One region of the Terrihabitans rhizophilus genome, then DNA from elsewhere that is predicted to be linked to it. Evidence: riboswitches for the same ligand, from Rfam matches in the RefSeq annotation. Region 1 holds a riboswitch; the other holds the start of a gene.
What was found. A riboswitch is a leader RNA that binds a small molecule or an ion and turns the genes downstream of it on or off. The one in region 1 is predicted to bind cobalamin.
Positions count from the first base shown of each region.

Region 1 (5,890 bases):
GCGTCGGGGTGGCTCAGATACATGCCGCACACCGCCGCGCCGGGATACATCGCCATGCTCTCGGTCAGTTCCAGCCCGGCATTGCGCTCGGCGTTGAGCAGCCGGAACAGGGTGGTCTTCTCGGTATGGTCCGGGCAGGCCGGATAGCCCGGCGCCGGGCGGATGCCCTGATATTTCTCGGCGATAAGCTCCTCGTTGCCGAGGCTCTCATCCGGCGCATAGCCCCAGAACTCCTGACGCACGCGCTGATGCAGCCGCTCGGCGAAGGCCTCCGCCAAGCGGTCGGCCAGCGCCTTGGCCATGATGGAGTTGTAGTCGTCCTTCTGCGCGTCGAAGCGCGCCACGATGTCGTCGAGGCCGACGCCCGCGTTCACCGCGAAGGCGCCGATGTAATCGGCCTTGCCGCTCGACTTCGGCGCGATGAAGTCGGCCAGCGCGAAATTCGCGCGGTCGTTGTCGCGCAGCATCTGCTGGCGCAGCGTGTGGATCGTGGCGATCACCGTGCTGCGGCTGTCGTCGGCATAGACCTCGATGTCGTCATCGCCCACGCTGTTTGCCGGCCAGAAGCCCAGCACGGCGCGCGCTTTCAGCCGGCGCTCCAGCACGATGCGCTTCAACATGGCCTGCGCATCGGCATAGACCGACCGCGCCGCCTCCCCGACGATCGCGTCGTCGAGGATCTGCGGGAAACTGCCGGCCAGTTCCCATGTCGCGAAGAACGGACCCCAGTCCACATATTGCGCGAGTTCACCGAGGTCGTAGCCGTTCAGCGCCCGAATGCCGAGGAACTTCGGGCGCGGCGGCTGGTACTGGGTCCAGTCAATCTTGGCTTTGTTGGCGCGCGCACCGGCGATGGTCTGGCGCGGGCCCGACCTCTTGCCGCGTCCGTGCTTCTCACGGATGCCGCGATATTCGTCCTGCACGCCCTTGATGTAGTCGACGCCCGTCTTCTCGCCGAGCAACTGCCCCACCACGCCCACGGCGCGGCTGGCGTCGGGAACGTAGATGACGCCCTTGCCGTAGTTCGGCTCGATCTTGACGGCGGTGTGCACCCGGCTCGTCGTCGCGCCGCCGATCAAGAGCGGCATGGTCATGCCCTTGCGCTGCATCTCGGCCGCGACATAGGCCATCTCGTCGAGGCTCGGCGTGATCAGGCCGGAGAGGCCGATCACGTCGACCTTCTCGGTCACGGCAGCGTCCAGGATCTTGGCCGCCGGCACCATGACGCCGAGGTCCACCACCTCGTAATTGTTGCACTGCAGAACGACGCCGACGATGTTCTTGCCGATGTCGTGGACATCGCCCTTCACCGTCGCCATCAGGATCTTGCCGGCGGTCTGCTGCGTGTTGCCGGAGATCAGCTTCTCTTCCTCGATGAAGGGCAGCAGGTAGCCCACCGACTTCTTCATCACGCGGGCGCTCTTCACCACCTGCGGCAGGAACATCTTGCCGGAGCCGAACAGGTCTCCGACCACGTTCATGCCGTCCATCAGCGGCCCCTCGATGACGTCGAGAGGACGCGAGGACATCTGGCGCGCTTCCTCGGTGTCGGCGTCGATGAACTCGGTAATGCCGTTGACCAATGCGTGGACGAGGCGGTCACGCACCGGCTGCTCGCGCCAGCTCATGTCCACTTCGGCGGCCGCTCCGGCCTTGAAGTCGCCGGCCACTTCCAGCAGCCGGTCGGTGGCGTCATCGCGCCGGTTCAGCAGCACGTCCTCGACGCGCTCGCGCAGATCGGCGGGGATGTCCTCGTAGGGCGTCAGCTGGCCGGCATTGACGATGCCCATGTCCATGCCCGCGCGGATGGCGTGGTACAGGAAGCAGGAATGGATGGCCGCGCGCAGCGGTTCGTTGCCGCGGAACGAGAACGACACGTTCGACACGCCGCCCGAGACATGAGCGTGCGGCAGGTTCTGGCGGATGCGCCGCGTGCCTTCGAAGAACTCGACGGCGTAATTGTTGTGCTCCTCGATGCCCGTCGCCACGGCGAAGATGTTGGGGTCGAAGATGATGTCTTCCGGCGGAAAGCCGATGCGCTCCGTCAGCAGCTTGTAGGAGCGCTCGCAGATCTCGAACTTACGGTCGGCGGTGTCGGCCTGGCCCTGCTCGTCGAACGCCATCACCACCACCGCCGCGCCGTAGCGCATGATGAGGCGCGCCTGCCGCAGGAAGGGCTCCTCGCCCTCCTTGAGGCTGATGGAATTGACGATGGACTTGCCCTGGACGCATTTGAGCCCGGCCTCGATGACGTTCCACTTGGAACTGTCGATCATCACGGGGATGCGGCTGATGTCGGGCTCGGACGCGACGAGGTTCAGGAAGCGGACCATGGCGGCCTCGCTGTCCAGCATGCCCTCGTCCATGTTGATGTCGATGACCTGCGCCCCGCTCTCCACCTGCTGGCGGGCAACGGCGAGCGCGGCGTCGTAATCGCCGTTCAGGATCAGCTTCTTGAAGCGGGCCGAACCGGTGACGTTGGTGCGCTCACCGATATTGATGAAGCTGGCGGTGGAGACGTCGTTCACGAGCGGGCCTCGAAGGGTTCAAGTCCGGACAGGCGCATCCTGCGCTCGATTTTCGGCACCTCGCGCGGCGGCAGTCCGTGGACGCGCTTGGCGATGGCCCGGATGTGCGACGGAGTGGTGCCGCAGCAGCCGCCCACGATGTTGACGAGGCCGGAATGGCTCCATTCATGGAGATGCTCGCCGGTGGTCTCCGGCTGCTCGTCATACTCGCCGAACTCGTTGGGCAGGCCGGCATTCGGGTAGGACGAGACGAGCGTGTCCGCCACGCGCGAAAGCTCCGCCACATAGGGGCGCATCTGCTCGGCCCCGAACGCGCAGTTCAGCCCCACGCTGAACGGGTTCACATGTCGGATGGAATTCCAGAAGGCTTCCGTCGTCTGCCCGGACAGGGTGCGGCCCGAAAGGTCGGTGATGGTGCCCGAGATCATGATCGGCAGTTCGAAGCCCACCTCGTCGAACACTTCCTGCACGCCGAACAGCGCGGCCTTGGCGTTGAGGGTGTCGAAGATCGTCTCCACGAGGATGATGTCGACGCCGCCCTCGATCAGCGCGTGCGTGGCTTCCTTGTAGGCAAGGCGCAGCTCGTCGAACGACACATTGCGGAAGCCGGGATTGTTGACGTCCGGCGAGATGGAGGCCGTGCGGCTGGTCGGACCCAGCGCCCCGGCCACGAAGCGCGGGGTGCCGGTTTCCTCTTCCATCTCATCAGCCGCCTCGCGTGCCAAGCGGGCACCTTCGCGGTTCAGCTCGGCCGCGATGTGCTCCAGCTTGTACTCGGCCTGCGAGATGGTGGTGGAGTTGAAGGTGTTGGTCTCGAGGATGTCCGCTCCGGCTTCGAGATATTGCCGGTGGATGGCCTTGATGACGTCCGGCCGCGTCAGGGTCAGCAGGTCGTTATTGCCCTGAAGGTCCACCGGATGGTCCAGGAAGCGCTCGGCCCGGAAGTCCTTTTCCTGAAGCTTGTAGCCCTGGATCACCGTGCCCATCGCCCCGTCGAGGATGATGACGCGCGTCTTCGCAAGCTCGTCGAGAGCGGCGCGGCGTTCTTCGCGTGTGGACATGGGATTACCTCGGCGCGGATACGATGCGGGATGACCCGCCTCGGGCGCCCGGTCTATCGCAAAAAGGCAACAACAGCCAAGAAGCGTGACCGGACAGCCATAAAACGGTGATTTCTCAAGGTGATGAGCCCGCGCCCCCTTTGCAATGCGGCGCGATCTGCGGGATGAGCATGGCTGACGGTTCCTCGCAGGAGGATCAAAAGGGAACGCGGTGCGGGGCTTGCCCCAACGCCGCGGCTGCCCCCGCAACTGTAAACGGCGGTCCCGCGCCACATGCCACTGGAGAGATCCGGGAAGGCGGCGCGGGAAGACACCCGTGAGCCAGGAGACCTGCCGTCACGCATGGTCATGCGCGAAAGCATCGGACGGGGTGTGCCGGTGGGTTGTCCTGAAGTGCCGGTCTGCCCGTGGGCAGCGGGCGCGAGGGATGGCGCTCGCGGGTGATGCACCATTTCGGCGTTCCGCCCAGGGCTTGTTCATGTTCCGCGCTTTCCTCCTGTCCTCCGTCGCGCTGTGCGCCACGCTCACCACCGCTCACGCGCAGACCACGCCGGTCGTGAATGGAGACACTGTCTCCGCCGATCTCGAGGAGATCGTGGTCACGGCCAACCGCACGCCGACGCCGGCGAAGGCGGTGGGCAGCGCCGTCACCGTCATCACCCGCGAGGAGCTGGAACAGCGGCAGGTGCGGCTCGTCTCCGACGCCTTGCGAAGCGTTCCCGGCGTTGCCGTGAACCGCGGCGGCGTGCTCGGCGCGAAGACGCAGGTCCGCATCCGTGGCTCAGAGGGCAATCAGACGCTTGTCCTGCTCGACGGCGTGGAACTGAACGATCCTTCGGCCGACAGCGAATACGACTTCGCCAACCTCCTGGTGCAGGACATCGAGCGCATCGAGGTGCTGCGCGGCCCCCAGAGCGCCCTCTACGGCTCGGACGCTGTGGGCGGTGTCATCAACATCATCACCCGGCGCGGCGAGGGCAAACCCCGTCTGTCCGCGTTCGCGGAAGGCGGCACCCGCAACACGGCCGCAGGCGGCGCGTCCATAAGCGGCAAGGAAGGACGGTTCGACTTCCTCGTCAGCGCCCAGGGCCTTCGCACCGATGGCTTCTCCACCGCATCGGAATGGCGCGGCTTCAGCGAGAAGGACGGCTACGAGAACGGCACCGCCTTCGCGAAGTTCGGCTTTCAGGCGCTCGACAATCTGCGCTTCGACTTCGTGGGGCGCGGCACCGACTTCGAAGGAGAGTCGGATGACGATTTCGGCAACGGCCCGTTCGACAGCGATGCCGGCGTCGACGGCAAGCAGTTCTTCGGCCGGGCACAGGCCAAGCTGGACCTGATGGACGGCCGTTGGGAGCACATCCTCGGCGCCAGCCGCTCGCATCTCGAAACCCGTTTTCTGTCTGCAGGCGATCCGACCTACGAGAACGTGGGCGACAAGACCAAGCTGGATTACCAGACCAGCTTCTCCTACCGCTCCGACGCGCTGCCCGACCTCTCGCACAAGGCGACCTTCGCGGCCGAGCATGAGGAGGACGAGGCGACGACCGACAGCTCGTTCTCGAGCTTCGACCGCTCCATCTCGCAGACCGGCCTTGTCGGCCAGTACCAGCTCGGTGTCTGGGACGACCTGTTCCTCACCGGCAGCGTGCGGCACGATCAGAACGACCTGTTCGGCGACCACACCACCTATCGCCTGACCGGCGCCTACACCTTCGAAGCCACCGGCACCAAGCTCCGCGCCTCGTATGGCACCGGCATCAAGAACCCGACCCTGTTCGAGCTCTACGGCAGCACCCCGACCTATAACGGCAATGCCGATCTGGAGCCGGAGAAGGCGCGCGGCTGGGACGTGGGCGTGGACCACTCGTTCCTCGACAACCGCCTGCTGCTGGAAGCCACCTATTTCAACCAGCGCATCGAGGACCTGATCCAGGGCAGCGGCCAGACATCAAACAACCTCGAGGGCACCTCGCGGGTGGACGGCGTTGAACTGGCGGTTTCGGCGAGCCTGATGGAGAACGTCACGCTGCGGGCAGCCTATACATGGACCAACGGCGAGAACCCGACGGGCGAGGAATTGCTGCGGCGGCCCGAGCACATCGCCAGCCTCGACGTGAACTACAGCTTCCTCCAGAACCGCGCGAACCTGAACCTTGGCGTTGTCTACAATGGCGACCAGCGGGATACGATCTTCGACGCCTTCTTCAACCCCGTCGGGGTCGACCTTGGAGACTATGTGCTGATCAACCTTCGCGGTGGCTACAAGGTCACTGAGAACGCCGAGATCTATGGCCGGCT
Region 1 covers NZ_JAXAFJ010000003.1:148,814-154,703, reverse strand. The annotation lists partial or broken gene metH (methionine synthase) at 1-3,589, opposite strand, end outside; cobalamin riboswitch at 3,751-3,941, shown strand; gene SCD90_RS07055 (TonB-dependent receptor plug domain-containing protein) at 4,068-5,890, shown strand, end outside.

Region 2 (5,890 bases), on a different contig from region 1:
TCGTCCGGCACGCGGTCGATGGCGCCCAGCGAACCGTCGAAATATTTCAGGTCCGACACCATCACCGCGTCCCACAGGCCACGGGCCTTGAGGTCACGCACCAGATGCTCGTTCACCACCGTGAAATCGCCCGACATGTTCGATTTCACATAGAGGTTCTGGTAGGCGGGCTCGATGGACTGGGCCACGCCGCAGATGTTGGAGATCGTCGCCGTGGGGGCGATCGCCATGGTGTTGGAATTGCGCATGCCGGTGGTGACGACACGCTGGCGCAGGCTGTCCCAGTCGAGACGCGAGGATCGGTCCATCTGCACGGTCACGCCGCGCGCCTCGTCCAGCAGCTTGATGCTATCGAGCGGCAGGATGCCCCGCGACCACAGCGAGCCCTCGAAGCTGGGATAGCGGCCACGCTCGGCGGCGAGGTCCACGGAGGCCTGGATCGCGTTGTAGGCGATGGCTTCCATGCTCTCGTCGGCGAACTCCACCGCCTCCTTGGAGGCGTAGGGGATGCGCAGGATGTTGATGGCATCCTGGAAGCCCATCAGGCCGAGGCCGACCGGACGGTGCTTGAGGTTGGAATTGCGCGCTTCCGGGATCGTGTAGAAGTTGATGTCGATGACGTTGTCGAGCATGCGCATCGCGGTCTTCACCGTGCGCGCCAGACGCTCGCGGTCGAACGTGCCGCCCTCGACATGGGCCGCCAGATTGACCGAGCCGAGATTGCAGACGGCGACTTCCGTGTCGGAGGTGTTGAGCGTGATCTCGGTGCAGAGGTTCGACGAGTGCACCACGCCGACATGCTGCTGCGGCGAGCGCAGGTTGCAGGGGTCCTTGAACGTGATCCACGGATGCCCGGTCTCGAACACCATGGTGAGCATGCGGCGCCACAGATCGGTGGCGCGCACCTCCTTGTGCACCTTCATCTCGCCGCGGCGCGCCTTCTCCTCGTAATGGGCGTAGCGCTCGGCGAACTTCGCGCCGGTGAGATCATGCAGGTCGGCGGTCTCGTCGGGCGAGAACAGGGTCCAGATGCCGTCGGCCTCGACGCGCTGCATGAACAGGTCCGGCACCCAGTTGGCGGTGTTCATGTCGTGCGTGCGGCGGCGGTCGTCGCCCGTGTTCTTGCGCAGGTCGAGGAATTCCTCGAGGTCGATGTGCCAGGTCTCGAGATAGGCGCAGACCGCGCCCTTGCGCTTGCCGCCCTGGTTCACCGCGATGGCGGTGTCGTTGGCCACCTTCAGGAACGGCACCACGCCCTGGCTCTCGCCATTGGTGCCCTTGATGTGGGCGCCGAGGCCGCGAACGCGCGTCCAGTCATTGCCGAGGCCGCCGGAATATTTGGCGAGCAGGGCGTTGTCCTTGATGGACTTGAAGATGCCGTCGAGATCGTCCGGCACGGTGGTCAGGAAGCAGGACGACAGCTGCGGGCGCTGCGTGCCGGCGTTGAAGAGCGTCGGCGTCGAGCACATGAAGTCGAACGACGAGATCAGGCTGTAGAACTCGATGGCCTTGGCCTCGCGGTCGATCTCGCGGATGGCGAGACCCATGGCGACGCGCATGAAGAAGGCCTGCGGCAGCTCGAAGCGCACATTGTTCGAGTGCAGGAAGTAGCGGTCGTACAGGGTCTGCAGGCCAAGAAACTGGAACAGCAGGTCCCGCTCCGGCTTGATGGCGGCGGCGATGCGCTTCACGTCGAAGCGGGCGAGCTCGGTGTCGAGCAGGTCAAGTTCGATGCCCCGCTTCACATAGGCCTGGAAGTACTCGGCATAGCCTTCGGCCATCTCGGCCTGCGTCGCCTGCGTGGGGCGGCCGTTGATGAAGGTCAGGGCTTCGCGGCGCAGCCGGTCGTTCAGCAGGCGGGCGGAGACGAAAGCGTAGTTCGGCTCCTGCTCGACAAGCGTGCGGGCCGACATGATGAGCGCCAGCGCGAGCTCGTCCTGCGTGATGCCGTTGTAGAGGTTGCGGCGGGTCTCGGCGAGCACCGGCTCGGCGGCGGTGCCGTCCAGCCCGGCCACGGCCTCGGCGACCACGGCGTTAAGGCGCACCTCATCGAGCGGCGCCAGGGTGCCGTCGGGGGCGCGAACCTGCAGCGACGGCGCGGCGGGCGCAGTCGCGACGGCGGCGGCCTTCTCCTCGCGGCGCGCCTTGGCGCGTTCCTCGCGGTAGAGAACATAGGCGCGGGCCACCTTCTGGTGCTCGCCGCGCATCAGCGCCAGCTCGACCTGGTCCTGGATGTCCTCGATGTGCAGCGCACGCTCGGAATCGACGCGGCGGGTCAGCGCGGAGACGACCTGCTCGGTGACGGCCTCGACGGAATCATGCACGCGGCGCGAACCGGCGGCCTGCTGGCCCTCGACGGCGAGGAAGGCCTTGGTGACCGCGATGGCGATCTTGGACTGGTCGAACGGCGTCACGGAGCCGTTGCGGCGGATCACGTGGAAGGTCGGCACGGAGCCGGACTGGGGGGTCTTCGGTGTGTTCACGGCGTGCACCGGCGTTGCAGAGCCCTCACGGCCCAGATCGACGTTAATTCCCACGGCAGACCCCATATATAGGTGTACGAGAGCAGACATCCACGCTCTTTAGCGGTTCTGGCTGCTCGGCTGATCCTGAACGTCTTCCGATTCGAGACGATTAGCGACTCCTAACTGCGGGACTCACAGGCACCTATCCCCAGAAGATTCACGATGTCACCGGGATACAACAGCTTGGGCGGCAACCTGTTCTGCGATCTAGATGTGGTGGCAAGATGGCGCGTCCATCGCGTGGAGCAGCCTGTGGACTGCGGGGATAGAACGGGGCTCTCCACCAGACGGTAACGTTCCGGGGAAGATCGCCAAAAACGGTCGAGAGAGCCCTACTTCAACTGCAGCCCCAACCAGGGACACCTCATCCTGAGCTTGTCGAAGGATGCTGGAACGCACTCGACATCCTTCGACAAGCTCAGGATGAGGCACAGAGGATGACTACACCCATGCTTTCTACATAAAGAAATCTGCATATCCTTATTGACTCATGTGCAGCCAACTGCCACTCTGCACCCGTCGAGGTTCCGTGGGCGGCGTTCGTCCATGGCTAAGAGGGAATCCGGTGTGGTGCCGGAGCTGCCCCCGCAACTGTGAGCGGCGAGCCCGGGTCCATCCACGTCACTGGTGCGCAAGCACCGGGAAGGCAGGACCCACGGGCCGTGACCCGCGAGCCAGGAGACCTGCCCCGGCCAGATAGAACGTCCTCGGCGGGGTGCACGATGGATCGCGTATTCTGCGCATCGCGGGCGATCCATGCCGGACCGCCCCGCCGCGCCACGCGATCCCATGCCCACGCCACAGCAGATTGGGGTGGGTACAATGTCGATTACCGTCAGCAGCCTTGGCTTTCCGCGCATCGGGCCGCGCCGCGAACTGAAGAGCGCACTCGAAGCCTCATGGTCCGGCAAGACAGCGCCGGAGGCACTCGCCGAAACGGCGCAGGGGCTGCGCGCCGCAAACTGGCAGCGCCAGAAGGCGCTGGGGGCCACCTCGATCCCCTCTAACGATTTCTCGCTCTACGACCATGTGCTCGACACCGCCGCGATGGTCGGCGCCGTGCCGAAGATCTACGGCTGGACCGGCGGCGAAGTGCCTGTCGAGACCTACTTCGCCATGGCGCGGGGCACCCATGGCACGACGGTGTGCGAGCACGGCCATTCCCATGGCGGCAAGGGCCTGCCGGCACAGGAAATGACCAAGTGGTTCGACACGAACTACCATTACATCGTGCCGGAGTTCACGCCCGGGCAGGAGTTCGCGCTAGCCTCCTCCAAGGCTGTCCGCGAGTTCCGCGAGGCGAAGGCGCTGGGCGTGCACACCCGCCCGGTGCTGGTCGGTCCCGTCACGTTCCTCAAGCTCGGCAAGAGCGGTGAGCACGGCTTCGCCAGGCTGTCCCTGCTGCCGGGCCTCCTGCCGGTCTATGCCGAGGTGCTGCGCCAGTTGGCCGCCGAGGGCGCCGACTGGGTGCAGATTGATGAGCCCGTGCTCGTGCTCGACCTGACCGACCCCGAGCGCGCCGCGCTGAAGACGGCCTATGCCGAATTGGCGAAGGCCGTGCCCTCGCTGAAGATCCTTGTTGCGACCTATTTCGGCAATCTGGGCGACAATCTCGCCACCGCCGTATCGCTCCCGGTCGCCGGCCTGCATGTCGATCTCAAGCGCGGCGCGGGGCAGCTCGACACATTGCTAGCCGCCGCACCAAAGGAGCTTGCCCTCTCGCTCGGCGTCATCGACGGCCGCAATGTGTGGCGGGCCGATCTGGAGAAGACGCTCGACCTTCTGGAGCCGGTGGTCGATGCGCGCGGCGCGGACGGCATCATCGTCTCCGCCTCGTGCTCCTTCCTCCACGTGCCCATCGATCTGGAGCAGGAGACGAAGCTCGATCCGGACGTGAAGTCCTGGCTGGCCTTCGCGGTGCAGAAGATCGAGGAACTGGCGATCCTCGGCCGCGCGCTCGACAGCGGCCGTTCCGCCGTGGCGGACGCGCTGGAAGCCTCGTCGCTGGCCGCCGCCTCGCGCCGCATCTCGCCCAAGATCCACGACACGGCGGTGCAGTCGCGCCTTGCCGCCGTCACGCCCGGGGACGCCGAGCGCGCGCCATTCGCGGAGCGCCGCGCGATCCAGCGTGCCGAGTTCGGCCTGCCGGCATTCCCCACCACCACAATCGGCTCGTTCCCGCAGACGGATGAAGTCCGCAAGGCCCGCGCGGCGAACACCAAGGGCCAACTCTCCGACGCCGACTACAAGGCGTTCCTGCGCAAGGCCACCGAAGAGGCCGTGCGCTGGCAGGAAGTAATCGACGTGGACGTGCTGGTCCATGGCGAGTTCGAGCGCAACGACATGGTGCAGTATTTCGGCGAGCAGCTCTCGGGCTACGCCTTCACTCAGCATGGCTGGGTGCAGAGCTTCGGCTCCCGCTATGTGCGCCCGCCTATCATCTTCGGCGATGTCTCGCGGCCGAAGCCGATGACGGTGGAGTGGTCGGGCTACGCGCAGTCCCTTACCGGCCGTCCCATGAAGGGCATGCTGACCGGCCCCGTCACCATGCTGTTCTGGTCCTTCATCCGCGACGACATCCCGCGCGCCGACACCTGCCGCCAGATCGCGCTGGCCATCCGCGACGAGGTGGTGGACCTTGAGCGCGCCGGAATCGCCATCATCCAGATCGACGAGCCGGCCATCCGCGAGGGCCTGCCGCTGCGCCGCGGCGAGTGGGACGCATATCTGGATTGGGCGGTGCAGTCGTTCCGGCTCTCGGCGTCGGGCGTGAAGCCCGGCACCCAGATCCACACCCATATGTGTTACTCGGAGTTCAACGACATCATGCCGTCGATCGCGGCGATGGATGCCGACGTGATCTCCATCGAAACCACGCGCTCGCAGATGGAGCTGCTCGACGCCTTCATCGACTACAAATACCCCAACGAGATCGGGCCGGGCATCTACGACATCCACTCCCCGCGCGTTCCGTCCGCCGACGAGATGACGGCGCTGCTGGAGAAGGCGCGGGAGCGGCTGTCGCCCGACCAGATCTGGGTCAATCCCGATTGCGGCCTCAAGACCCGCAAATGGGACGAGGTGAAGCCGGCGCTGGAGAACATGGTGGCGGCCGCCAAGCGCCTTCGCGCGACGCTCTGACGCCACACTCCGGGTCGGCACCACCGGCCCGGAGACCAGTTCCTGTGCAGCTTCACGTTGAATCTGCTGGAAGTTTGGTCTTCTTCCCTTCGCTTTTCTGGCCCACACTTCGTTTTTGGCAGTGTGGGGCTGCGGCCCCGGCGGGTACCAGATGAGTCCTGAAGCAAAGCTCCGCTCCAACGAGCGCCGCCTCCCCCAACCTATCGTCATCACCTCGCATCCCG
Region 2 covers NZ_JAXAFJ010000001.1:663,495-669,384, forward strand. The annotation lists gene SCD90_RS02945 (ribonucleoside-diphosphate reductase subunit alpha) at 1-2,549, opposite strand, end outside; cobalamin riboswitch at 3,031-3,230, shown strand; gene metE (5-methyltetrahydropteroyltriglutamate--homocysteine S-methyltransferase) at 3,348-5,666, shown strand; gene SCD90_RS02955 (GTP cyclohydrolase II) at 5,818-5,890, shown strand, end outside.
Region 2: linked by a shared signal. The riboswitch ahead of metE (5-methyltetrahydropteroyltriglutamate--homocysteine S-methyltransferase) and the one ahead of SCD90_RS07055 (TonB-dependent receptor plug domain-containing protein) in region 1 are both predicted to bind cobalamin.